Regions from separate parts of the Kitasatospora sp. NPDC001547 genome, predicted to be linked through region 3. Evidence: riboswitches for the same ligand, from Rfam matches in the RefSeq annotation. Region 3 holds a riboswitch; each other region holds the start of a gene.
What was found. A riboswitch is a leader RNA that binds a small molecule or an ion and turns the genes downstream of it on or off. The one in region 3 is predicted to bind cyclic di-AMP.
Positions count from the first base shown of each region.

Region 1: another riboswitch for cyclic di-AMP. It lies ahead of ACFY0X_RS20790 (transglycosylase family protein); the one in region 3 lies ahead of ACFY0X_RS32905 (peptidoglycan DD-metalloendopeptidase family protein).
Region 2: another riboswitch for cyclic di-AMP. It lies ahead of ACFY0X_RS21605 (hypothetical protein); the one in region 3 lies ahead of ACFY0X_RS32905 (peptidoglycan DD-metalloendopeptidase family protein).

Region 1 is NZ_JBIAVL010000011.1:14,394-18,597, reverse strand. Features, by position in the region: gene ACFY0X_RS20795 (hypothetical protein) at 64-264, opposite strand; gene ACFY0X_RS20790 (transglycosylase family protein) at 538-1,869, opposite strand; cyclic di-AMP (ydaO/yuaA leader) riboswitch at 1,856-2,057, opposite strand; gene ACFY0X_RS20785 (hypothetical protein) at 2,550-3,509, opposite strand; gene ACFY0X_RS20780 (DUF397 domain-containing protein) at 4,078-4,204, shown strand, end outside.
Region 2 is NZ_JBIAVL010000011.1:213,828-218,031, forward strand. Features, by position in the region: gene ACFY0X_RS21600 (hypothetical protein) at 1-632, shown strand, start outside; gene ACFY0X_RS21605 (hypothetical protein) at 759-2,165, opposite strand; cyclic di-AMP (ydaO/yuaA leader) riboswitch at 2,167-2,331, opposite strand; gene ACFY0X_RS21610 (MoaF N-terminal domain-containing protein) at 2,784-3,113, shown strand; gene ACFY0X_RS21615 (alpha/beta hydrolase) at 3,288-4,204, opposite strand, start outside.
Region 3 is NZ_JBIAVL010000029.1:35,633-39,836, reverse strand. Features, by position in the region: gene ACFY0X_RS32910 (MFS transporter) at 1-1,087, opposite strand, end outside; cyclic di-AMP (ydaO/yuaA leader) riboswitch at 1,442-1,579, shown strand; gene ACFY0X_RS32905 (peptidoglycan DD-metalloendopeptidase family protein) at 1,582-2,568, shown strand; gene ACFY0X_RS32900 (APC family permease) at 3,043-4,204, shown strand, end outside.

The sequences.
Region 1 (4,204 bases), on a different contig from region 3:
TGGGGTCGGGGGCGGTCGGCCGGCGGGGGGCGGGCGGTCCGGTTGCCGGCGGCCGTCGGGTGGTCAGCCCTCTTGGCCGGTCGGACGGTCGGCGGTGAGCCGGTGTCCGTCGGCGGCCTCGCCGGTGCGGGTCTCGGTACGGCGGCCGCGGGCCAGGTAGTCGCGCAGGATCAGCTCGACGGCGTCCTGTGGGTTCTTGGTGCCGGAGAGCATCATCGCGTCGATCGCGAGGTTCGCGTCGAGGGTGACGGTGACCTGGGCCATGTGACTCCTCCTCGGGTGCAGAGCAGCAGCATGCCCGCTGCGAGGAGGTGTCCACCACGGAATACGGCGGATCTGCGGAACGGGAGCAGGGCGGCCGGCCCGTCCGGGAACGCCGGAACCCCCGGGGAGAGCGACCAGACTCTCCCCGGGGGTGGCGGGTGGTCAGCGTTCGACTGACAGCTGACAGATGATGAAATCTGTTATCTGTTATCTGTTATCTGTCAGCTGAAATCTGTCAGCCGTCGTCCGTCGGCTGTCGGCCGTTCGCCGTCCTCAGACCCGGCCGGCGAAGTCCGGGGCCCAGTTGGCGATGGTCTGCTCGCGGACGCCCGAGCTGGGGTTGGCGGCCTCGACGTACTTGCCGTTGCCGACGTAGATCGCGACGTGGTAGACGCCGGAGTCCTTGCCGTTGTTGGACCAGAACAGCAGGTCGCCCGGCTGGAGGCTGTCCAGCGAGACGTGGGTGCTGGCGGCGGCCTGGTCGGCGGCGACGCGCGGGACGGAGATGCCCGCGGCGCGCAGCGCGGCCTGGGTCAGGCCGGAGCAGTCCCAGCCGCCGTTGCCGGTGCCGCCGTAGACGTACGCCTGACCGACCTTCGACTCGGCGAAGGAGACCGCGGCGGCCATGCTGCCGGTGGCGGCCGGAGCCGGAGCCGGCGTCTGGGCCTGGGGCTGCGGAGCGGGCTTGGCGGCCGGCTTGGCGGCCGGGGCCTGGGACTGCGCGGTCGGCTGGGCGTTCACGGCGCCGCCGTTCGCGGACTGGCCGGACTTCTGCGAGCGGTCGAACCAGGTGAAGTCCGCGCCGGACTTGTCGGCGGACGAGCCGTCGAAGGACAGGTGCTGGCCCGGGTAGATGGTGTCCGGGCCGTCGGTCAGGGTGCCGCGGTTGAGCTCGTACAGCCGCTCCCAGCCGCCCTGCACGTTGTGCCGGTCGGCGATCGAGGACAGCCAGTCGCCCTCGACCACGGTGTAGTCGCCGCCCTGGGCCTGCTGCTGGCGCTTCTGGGCCCAGTCGCCGCGGCTGCCGGAGGCGGCGGAGTCGCCGGCCGTCTGAGCGTCCTGAGCGGGCGCGGCGGGCTTGGCTGCCGGGGCCTGCGCGGGCTTGGCGGCGGGCTTCGCGGCCGGAGCGGCCGGAGTGGCGCTCTGGGCCGGCGCGGCGGTGGTCGAGCCGGGGGTGGAGCCCGCCGAGGTGTCGACGGCGGCCGGGGTGCCGCCCTTGGTCAGGCCGGCCTTGACGGAGCAGACCGGCCAGGCGCCGGGGCCCTGCGAGGCCAGGACCTTCTCGGCGACGGCGATCTGCTGGTCCTTGGTGGCCAGGTCGGCGCGCGCCGCGAAGGCGGTGCCGCCGAAGGCGGACCAGGTGCTGGAGGTGAACTGGAGGCCGCCGTAGAAGCCGTTGCCGGTGTTGATGCTCCAGTTGCCGCCGCTCTCGCACTGGGCGACCTTGTCCCAGGTGGCGACGGTGGCGGCGGAGGCGGTGCCCGAGGTGAGGCAGGGGACGGTGAGGCCGACGCCCGCGACGCCGAGGGCGGCGATCACGCGGCGGGTGCGGCTGGACAGGCTGGTGCCGTTGGTGGGCAGCATGAAGACGCGGTCCTCTCCCACGCCTGCGAGGTGAGCTGTCGGATTCGGGCTGGAGTTGCCCGGCCGCGCGGTGAGCGCGGCTTCACCCCTAGCCCTGGACCGTTCCGAAGAGTGGTCCGGGGCGACTTACCTGTGGTTCCCCCGCTCCTGCCGTGGTGCGTTTTCGCGCTGCCAGGACATCCGACGGCAGGACTCGGCGTTGCGGATGAACCGGGTTCGTGTGGTCACGAACGGGGAGCACGTTAATCAGACTTAAGTTCAAACCGCAAATGCCTGTGATGCACATCACGGTTTAGTGGGAACTGCCAAAATTGCGGCCGAGCATGATCGTAAATGATCGTTTTCAAGCAATGCTGTTGCGGAAAGCGACAACTGGCTTCGCCTCAGAAGTGACGTGACGGGGCGTCGAATTGCGGAACAGTGTGCTCCGGAGAGTGGGGGAGCGGCCTCGATTCACGTGCCCGGGGCCGCGCTCCCTATTTCCCTTCAAATGACGCCAGAACGGACATTCCACTTCATTGCCGTCCGACTCCCCGTACGGGACGGGTCGGCCGTGGCCAGCCATGGAAGGCGCCAATCCCCATGGGCCCGACAGGGCGGGGGTCGATGCCGGCGGGCAATGCAGTGGGGCCGATGCGAAGGGCCCGGAACGCGAACCGTTCCGGGCCCTTCTGCGCGCGCGAACCGGCGCGCGGTGTCGACTACTGCCCGAGGGATCCCTCGGCGGCCGCGTGGGCGCCGCGAACGCCCTCCAGGGCCCCCTCGGCCTCGGCGGCGGCCGCGGCCTCCGCCTCGGCCCGCGCCAGGTCCTCCGCGGACGGCATGGGCAGTGCGGCCAGGTAGGTGGAGGCGATCAGCTGGCCGACCGACGGGTAGGCGCCCAGCGGCGCGGCCGACGGGCAGCCGGTCTCCTCGGCGGCGGTGGCGAGCAGCTCGGAGTCCGCCTCCGGGCCGATCACCAGCGGGGCCAGCGCCGGGCGCTGCGAGCCGGTGTCCCTGAGGTGGTTGACGGCCGCGGCCACCGAGCCGGGCACGTCGAGCGCCGCGGCGACGACCGGCACGGCCAGTCGGGCGGCGAGCAGCACACCGGTGATGCCGGCCGCGGCGGCCGCGTCCTCGCCGCCGACGGTGGTCAGCACCACGCCGTCGGCGGCGGTCGCGATGGCGAACAGCCGGGCGCGGTCGGCCCGGGCCAGTCCGGCCTCGGACAGCCGGACGTGTACGGCCTCGGCCAGCAGCGGGTGCGGGCCCAGCGGGTCGGTGACGGGGGCGCCGTACTCGGCGGCGAGCGCGTGAAGCTCGCTCAGGAAGGTGTGCGGGCCGGGCACCAGCGGCACCAGGACGGGCATCGGCAGCCCGGCCTCGGCGGCCAGGGCCAGCAGCTCGGCCACCGTGCGGTCCTCGCTGCCCGCGACCTCGGCGCCGTTCCCGGGGAGGTAGCCGACCGCGGTCTGCACGCCGTTCTGCTCGGTGCGGACGATCGAGAGCAGTTCCTCGACGACCGAGCGGGACTCGGGCCCGGCGGTCGCGGGCACGGCGAGCACCAGGGCCGGGGCGCCGGCCGGGATCTCGGGGCGCTCGGGACGACGGTGGCGCCCCCGCGCACGGGAGCCTGGAGTGCGGACGGGCAGTGGCGCGCCCGGAATGGCTGCGGTGCTCATGCCGGAGATCGTAGGACATCCGCCCGTCGGGCTTGCAGTCGGCTGCCGGACAGGATTCGCGCGGTCGCGGTGCGGACCCCGCGCGGACCGGGTGCGTCTCCGGCGCCGGTCCGGGCGCTTTGCCTACAATCCGGACATTCTTCACTCAACCCCCGCGCGGCCGCGGGTGGTTGCCACGACGCGATCCGCGGGGGCGGCCGTTGCACCTGGGGCACGTGAGATGTCTCACAGCATGGGGATGGTTTGACGGAGGGTCACGAGGGTGCGACTCCCGGCGTTCGAAGATCAACATTCAGCGGGGGGGTGCTCACGGCCGGTTATCACGAGCCCGGTGAATCATCGGCTATGTCCGTTTACGTACCGTCAGAAGAAGGCCCGTGAAGAGTTGGCGGATGCGGGTAAAAGGCCTGGTGCACCTGCAACGTCCCGTGCTGATGCACGTGCACTGCAGCTATCATCGCGTCAAGTGAGGCGTTGTGCCGGACCGGTACGGGGCCGGCCCGTTCGTTTCGACGGTGCCGGGGGCGCCGCGCTGGACGACAACTCCGGAGCTCTTCGGGAGATTTCTATGCACGACTCGCAGGACACGCACGGCTCGTACGACACCTACAACGGGATGGCCGCGGCCGATCTCCAGGGGGTGGTCTGGCAGAAGAGCCGGCACAGCAACTCCCAGGGCAACTGCGTCGAGTTCG
Region 2 (4,204 bases), on a different contig from region 3:
CGCTGGAGGTCACGGCGGGCGCACCCCCGGCGACCACCCTGCCCGCACCGTCGACACCCGAGGCCTCCACCCTGCCCGCACCGTCGACACCCGAGGCCTCCACCCTGCCCGCACCGTCGACGCCCCAGGCGTCCACCCTGCCCGCGCCGGTGGAGCCCGGGGCAGGCGCCGGGTCCGGATCCGGGACGTCCGGGGCCTCCACGCTGCCCGCGCCGGCCGCCGCCCGGACCTCCGACTCCGACCTGGAGGTGGTCAGGCTCGACCCGGACCCGGCCACCCCCGGCGGCACCACCACCATCCACGCCTTCGTCGGCAACGGGGGCCCGGACACCACCGCGTCCCCGTTCACGGTCGTGGTCGCCCTGCCGGAGGGCGTCACCACGGAGGGCCCGTACTTCCCGTCCGACTGCCAGGTGACGGCCCACGGCCGCATCGTGCGGTGCGTGTTCGGCCCGGGTCTGCGAGAGGCGCGCAGCGCGACCGCCCTCATCCCGGTCCGGCTCGACCCGCGGCTGCCGGCGGGCAGGTTGGGCGGCGGAGCGGTCACGGTGCGCAGTGCGGACGACCGGAACGAGTCCAACAACCGGCAGCCGTTCGACATCACGGTGGTCGAGAGGATCGCCCGTTCCTGAGCCACTTGGTCCCGCCGGTAGGAGCGGTCCTACCGGCGGGATCCTCCTGTCTGCGGGATCCTCCGGCCGGCGGGGCGGTCCGCCGGGCCCGGACGCCGCGCGGCGCCCGCCCGTGCCGCGCCCGTCCTACCGGTAGACGCGGACGTAGTCGGCGGCGAAGGTGATCGGGGCGGTCCCCTGCGGCGCGGGGTGGTACTGCCCCGCGCACACCGAGAGGTTGAGGATCAGGTACGCCGACCAGCCGGCGCCGACGCCCTTGCCGTCCGAGAAGACCTTGACGCCGTTGACGTACCAGTCCACCGAGTCGGCGCCGTAGTAGGTGCCGATGGTCACCCACTGGTCCTTCGCGATCGCGCTCGCGTCGGTGTAGTACTTCCCGTGGCCCGGGTTGACGTGGTTGGTCAGCTCCAGCAGGTTCGGGTTGTCGGGGTGGTACTCGAAGGAGTCGATCTCCCCGTTGCCGTTCTTCCACGTCCACAGGGCCGGCCAGGCGCCGCTGCCGGCGGGCAGCTTGACCCGGGTCTCGGCGTAGTCGCCGGTCTTGACCTGGAAGCCCTCACTGGAGCCCTCGGTGGTCAGGAAGCCGGTGTTCCAGGACTGCTTGCCGTTCTCCAGCACCGGACCGCCGGACGTGGCGGTGAAGGTGGCGACCCCGTTGGCGACGCCGACGTTGTTCCTGTTCAGCCAGTCGAGCTTGTTGTCGCCCGGGTTGTGGTTGCCGTAGCGGTACGCGGTGCTCTTGTCACCGACCCAGCGCTGGCCCCAGCTGATCGCGCCGTTGAACTCGTCCGACCAGGTCAGCGACTTGCCGACGACCGGGGAGGACGGTGCCGGGGTACTCGGGCTCGGGGTGGTGCTGGGGGTGGTGCTCGGCGTCGGGGTCGGCGTGGCCGTGGGAGTCGTCGAGGCCGTGGGGGTGGCGGTCGGCGTGGCCGTCCGGGTCGGGGTCGGCGTGGCCGTGGGGGTCGTCGAGGCCGTCGGGGTCGGCGTGGCCGTCGGGGTCGGGGTCGGGGTCGGGGTGGACGTCCCGGTGGCGGAGACCACCAGCTGCTGCGAGGGCAGGTTGTGCCAGCCGCCGCCGAGGTCCTGCCAGAAGCCGAACTGGGTGTACGTCCCGGCGGGCAGGGTGCGCGCACCGCTGGTGAAGCCGACCCCGCTCGGGCAGATCTGCACGTTGGAGGCGTTGCCGGGGAAGTCGAGGTTGGTGCCGCGCGCGTCGCGCACACCCACGCCGACGGTCTTCGCGGTGAAGCAGGCCGAGGAGTGCAGGCCCAGCGAGGCGGTGGTGGCCTTGCCCGCGACCATGGTGGCGGGGGCGAGCCGGTCCTGGGTGACGGTCGGCGCGGTGGCGGCCTGGGCACCGTTGACGGACGGCAGGCCGAGCAGGCCGGCGCCGCTGATGGCGAACGCCCCGGTGGCGGCGAGCGCGGCGTTGCGGCCGCGGTGGGACGGACGGGCGTGGCGCGGGCCGCGGCGGCGGGCGGGCGCGAGAGCGAGCGCGGGCCGGTGCGTGGAGCTGGCAGGCTGGGGCATGGGGTGACCTCTGCGACGCCTGCGAGGTGAGCTGTCGGATTCGGGCTGAGGTTGCCCGGCCGCCGGTGGGACGGCTTCACCCCTAGCCGCGGCCGCACGCGGGGGCGTACGGGCCGGGCGCTGACCTTGGTTCCCCCGCTCCCGTCCGCTGTGGTGCTCGGTGACCCGCCGACGGGTGGACGGGACTCGGCGTCCCGGCGGCGGGGTCCGCGAGGGCGGACGACCGTTGCAGGCTAGGCGGGTCGTCCGTGAACGGACAACCCGGCCCGCCCCGTTGTCGCGCAGCTCACAGTGGTGTCGATCAACGACGCCGGTTGGCAGTCCAGTTGATCGTTCTCCGGGAGCAGTGGGCTGCGGCTGGGCCGGGCGGAGGTTCCGGCCGGCGGGGACAGGGCACGATCCAGGCGGTTCAGGCCGGTGAGCGGCCTGCCGGCAGCGCTGGTGGCCTGCCGGCGACCTGGCGGCGGACCGTACCGTGGCGAGTACCTGACCGACTGGGCCCGGTCGGATAAATTGGGAGTCGGACATCATCCGCCGTGCACAAGAGCGGCGAGCCCGACCGGGTGCTCGCCACGACCCGACAGCCACGACCTGACCGAGACGAGGACCCGCCCCACCATGACCGCGCCCCTGCCCGCCTTCGCCGGCCGCACCTACCTCTTCCAGGCCGACAACGGCGCGGCCTTCCGCAACACCTACTCGGCCGACGGCACTCGGCTGCGCTGGGAGGGCCTCGGCGAGTCCGCGGGCCAGTGGGAGGACGTGCGGCTGCACGTCGCCGAGGTCGCGCCGGAGATCTACTTCGTCAGCTGGACCGAGCAGAGCGGGATCACCGTCAGCCATGTGATGGACCTCGGCAAGCTGACGGTGCGGGCCTTCTGGACCTTCGAGGGCGAGGGCGGCCGGGTCGGCGAGCTGCACACCGGGACGCTGGAGCGGCTGGCCTGAGCGGCGGGACCGCCGGGCGGGGGCCATAAGGCTCCTGAACGACCCGACCGGCCCAGAAGCGGACCGCAACGACCGAACCCCCGGGCCGTGGCTCCGGGGGTTCGGTCGTTGCGGTCCGGTCGTCGAGGGTCTGGTCCTTCGGGGCCGCTCGTTCGGGCTCGCGGTCGGTCAGGTTCAGACGGTCTGGTTCGGCACCTTGAGGTGCTGGGACAGCCACTCCAGCGAGGACGGCAGCAGGGCGCTCCAGGTCTCGAAGTTGTGGCCGCCGTTCTCCAGCATGCTGTACGAGACCTTCATCGGGCTCCGCACCGCGTCGACGAAGGCCTCGGTCTCCTGCCGGTAGCCGCCGTCGCCCTTCTTGGTTCCGGCCAGCAGCACGGACACCTTCGGCTGCGGCAGGTTCTTCAGCCGCCACATCAGGTTGGCCTCGTCGCGGCGCTGCTTGCTGCCGCCGAAGAGGTCGCCCGTGGTCGGGTCGTCGGCGGCGTCGTAGTAGGCGGAGAGCGCGACGGCGGTCGGGAAGACGTCCGGGTGGCGCATGGCGAGCTTGAGCGCGCAGTAGCCGCCGGTCGAGTTGCCCATGAAGGCCCAGGCCTGCGGGTCGGTGGAGACCCGGTAGCTGGCCTGGATCGCCGAGGGCACGTCCTTGGTGAAGTAGGTGTCGGACTGCGGGCCGTTCGGGACGTCCTCGCACTCGGTGTCCTGCGGCAGCGCGGGCGAGGGACGCACCAGGACCATGACGGTCGGCTGCATCCGGCCTTCCTGCAGCAGCTTGAGCGCGGCGCCCGGGTAGTTGAAGCGGGTGATCAGGTTCTCCGCGATTCCTGGGAATCCGGTGCTGACGATCACGGCCGGGAACTGCTTCTGGGCGTACTCCGGCTGGAAGTACTGCGGGGGCAGGTAGACGTAGCCCTCGGTGGACAGCCGGCTGGACGCGCCGTCGATCCGGACCTTGCGGATCTCGCCGGACTGGCTCGGCTCGCGGCCCATCGCGCCGCCGCCCTTGACCGAGGCCTGGCCCATCGTCTCCACCATGAGCCGGCCGGAGGCGTCCGCCTTGTTGTGTATGACCACCGGGCCGGTGTCGCCGG
Region 3 (4,204 bases):
CCCAGTACGAGGAGTCCGGCCCGGTGCGCAGCATCAGCAGCACCCCGGCGGCGCACAGCATCGGGCCGACGGTCAGCGGGACGCGCGGGCCGATCCGCTTGCCGAGGCGGCCGGCCCGGGCGGACAGCGCCAGCATCAGGACGGTGATCGGCACCAGGGCGAAGCCCGAGACCAGGGGCGAGAACCCGGACACGATCTGGAGCTGCACCACCAGCAGGAAGAAGACGCCGCTGAACGCCGCGTACACGCACAGGGTGACCAGGTTCACCGCGGTGAACAGCCGGGAGGAGAACAACCCGAGCGGCAGCATCGGGTCGGGCGCGCGGCGCTCGACGGCCACGAAGACGACGCCGAGCACCAGCCCGATCGCCCCGCTGGTCCAGACCGTGGGGGACAGGCCCTCGCCGGCCGCGGTCAGCGCGTAGGTGATCGCGCCGAGGGCGAGTGCGGCGAGCACGGCGCCGAGCACGTCGAAGCGCCCGGCGGCGCCCTCGTCCCGGCTCTCCGGCACCGAGCGGGTGGTGACCGCGATCACGGCGGCGGCGAGCGGCAGGTTCAGCAGGAAGATCCAGCGCCAGCCGGGGCCGTCCACCAGCCAGCCGCCGAGGAAGGGGCCGACCGCGGCCGACACCCCGCCGAGGCCTGACCAGAGGCCGACCGCCGCCGAGCGGTCGTCAGGGTGGAAGACCGCCTGGAGCATGGCGAGCGAGCCGGGGGTGAGCAGCGCGCCGCCGATGCCCTGGACGGCGCGGGCGGCGATCAGCACGTGGATGTTCGGCGCGGCGGCGCAGGCCGCGGAGGCGATGGCGAACCAGACCACGCCGATCAGGAAGACCTTGCGCCGCCCGTACCGGTCGCCGAGCGCGCCGCCGAGCAGGATCAGGCCCGCCAGGGTGAGCAGATAGGCGTTCAGCGTCCACTGCAGGGACGCCAGGGAGGCGCCGAGGTCGGCGCCGATGCGGGGCAGGGCGACGTTCACCACGGTGCCGTCGAGCATCGCCATGCTGGAGCCGAGCACCGTCGCCAGTAGTACCCAGCGTCCCTGCGCGGTGCCCAGGCGCAGGGTGCCGGCCTCGGAGGTGGCCACGGGCGAATCCTGCGCTGCTGAGGCGCACGTGACAAGGGTCACCGGTGGGTGTGTTGGGTTTGGGCGGTGGGTGAGCGGGCGGGTGCGCAGTGTCGCCGATCTCGGCGCAGGGTCGTGGATCAGTGGCAGGGGGTAAATGGATTGTGTACGCACCGTACGGCCGGGCCTGCGGAGGGTCACCGGGGCAGGGGGGATCGTTGCGGTTTCAAGAGATCGACATTGCTTCACCCGAACGGATGGGTTTTAGTTCAGCGACCGCCCGGCCAGTCCGGACGGATCCACCGGGTGGAACGCCGAGTCCTGCCGCCGCCCGGTGGTTCGAAACGAACTCTGTACGGCAGGAGCGGGGGACCCACAGGTAAGTCGCCGGACCGGAGTTCGCGCCTCAGGGCGCGGGCGTCCAGGACCGGCTAGGGGTGAAGCCGCGCATGCGGCCGGGCAACTCCAGCCCGAACCCGACAGCTCACCTCGCAGGCGTCGGAGAGGAAAATTCCATGCCTGCTCAGGCTCGTCGTATCGCCCTGCCCCGCGCCGCCCGCATCGGCATCGCCACCGCCGTCACCGGCGTGTCGTTCGTCCTCCCGCTCGTCACCGCGGTGAGCGCCCAGGCGCACACCGCTCCGGCCGCCCCGGCCGCCGCCTCCACCGAGGCCAAGCCGGCCGCGCAGGCCGCCGCCCCCGCCGCCCGGGCCGCTGCCCCGGCCGCACAGGAGAGCTACCGCGTCGTCAGCGGCGACACCCTGTCCAAGATCGCCGACGCCAAGAACGTCGACGGCGGCTGGCACGCCCTGTACGAGCAGAACCGCTCGGTCGTCGGCGCCAACCCGAACCTGATCTTCCCGGGCCAGCAGCTCGCGCTGCCGGGTCACGCCGCCGCGCCGTCCGCCGACGCCGCTCCGGCGAAGCCCGCCGCCCCGGCCAAGCCGGCCGCTCCGGCGACCCAGGCCGCCAAGCCGCAGGCCCAGGTCCAGGTGAAGACCGAGGCGGCCAAGCCGTCCGCGCAGCTCCAGACCCAGGTGCAGGTCGCCGCTCCGGCCGCGACCGTGACCGCCACTCCGGTCGCCGCCGCCACCTCCGGCTACGTCGCCCCGCTGGCCAACCCGAAGCTGGGCACCGCCTACGGCGTGGCCGGCTCGATGTGGGCCTCCGGGCACCACACCGGCCAGGACTTCGTCGCCGCCACCGGCACCCCGCTGCGCGCCGTCGCCAACGGTGTCGTGGTCAAGGCCGGCAACGGCGGTGCCTACGGCAACGAGGTCGAGATCAAGCTCGCCGACGGCCACTACGCCGAGTACGCGCACCTCTCCTCGATCGGTGTGAAGATCGGTCAGACCGTCACCGTCGGCCAGCAGATCGGCCTCTCCGGCGCCACCGGCAACGTGACCGGCCCGCACCTGCACTTCGAGATCCGCAACGGCTCGGAGTACGGCTCGGACATCAACCCGGTCACCTACCTGCGCGCGCACGGCGTCGCGCTCTGACCAGGGGCCGCTGAGCCTCCAGGGTTTCAGGAACCACCGCTGCTGCGGGGCGAATCGATCCTCCGGGATGGTCATGTCGGGTGACCGCTCGACCGGGTGATCGCCGCACAGTGGACATGGGCGCGGGACACGCCCAGGCCGGCCCGGCCGCACGAGGGGACCTCCTCGTGCGGCCGGGCCGGCCGCTGTCGTTTCCGGGGCCGGGCCTGTCTTCCGGGGGTGGGCCCGCTTTCCGCGGCCGGGTCCGCTTCCGGGCCGGGCCCGCCTCCGAGGCCGGGTCCGCCTCCGGGCTCGGGGCCGTTTTCCGGGCCGTCCGGCCCCGCCGTGCCGTTCGAGCGGTCGAACGCGGCGTCAACTCCGCTGTGCCGCCCGCTGGTCGTCGTCACGCGGACGCCCTCCGCGCGCCATGCTGGCGGACGGTCAGCGCCCGGCCGGTCCGGTCGGTCGGGCGGGTCCGGGAGGCGAGGAAGCCGGATGGCGGTCCGGAGCGGGGACGTGGCGGGGGAGGCGGTCGGGCGGGAGCGGCCCGGGGCGGGCCGGGTCGACCGGCTGAAGGCGGACTCGGTCGGCCTGGTCGGCGTGGTGTTCATGGCACTCGCGACCGCCGCCCCGATCACCGCGATGACCGGCAACCTGCCGATCATCGTCGGACAGGGCAACGGAGTCGGCGCGCCCGCCGCGTACGTCGTGGCGACCGTGGTGCTGACGGTGTTCTCGGTCGGGTACGTGGCGATGGCCCGGCACATCACCGCGGCCGGCGCGTTCTACGGCTACGTCTCGCACGGGCTGGGCCGGGTGGTCGGGATGGCCTCGGGGCTGCTCGCGGTGCTCGCGTACGTCGTCACCGAGGCCTCGGCGCTCGGCTTCTTCGCGTACTCGCTGCGCGGGCTGGTCCGTTCGCAGCTGGGGGTGGAGCTGGGCTGGGGCTGGTACGCGCTGTTCGGGGCGGCGGCGATCGGGGTGACGGCCTGGTTCGACCTCCATCTGACGGCCAGGGTGCTCGGGGTCGCGCTGGTGCTGGAGATCGGGGTGCTGGGGGCGGTCTCGTTCGCGGTGCTGTTCTCCGGCGGTGGCCCGGACGGGATCGTGCTCGGGGCCGTGAACCCGCTGAACGCGCTGAAGGGAGTGGGGAGTTCGGGCGCGGCGGCGGCCGGGCTCGGCCTGTTCTTCGCGTTCTGGTCCTGGGTGGGGTTCGAGTCCACCGCGATGTACGGCGAGGAGTCCCGCGATCCGAAGCGGGTGGTGCCGCGGGCGACGCTGGTGTCGGTGATCGGGGTCGGACTGCTCTACGTCTTCGTGTCCTGGATGATCGTGTCCGGCAACGGGGTCGAGCAGGCGGTCGCGGTGGCGAGCGGCGGGGTGCCGGGCAAGGACGGCAACAGCCTGTTCTTCGACCCGCTCGGCGTGCACCTGGGGGCCTGGGCGGTGAAGGTGTTCCAATGGTTGGTCGTCACCGGCTCGTTCGCCTGCGCGATGGCCTTCCACCAGTGCGCGGCCCGGTACCTGTACGCGATCGGGCGGGAGGGCCTGCTGCACCCGGCGCTCGGCCGCACCCATCCGCGGCACGGCTCTCCGCACGTCGCCTCGGTGGTGCAGTCGGTGATCGCGGTGGGGCTGGTGGCGGGGTTCCTGGCGG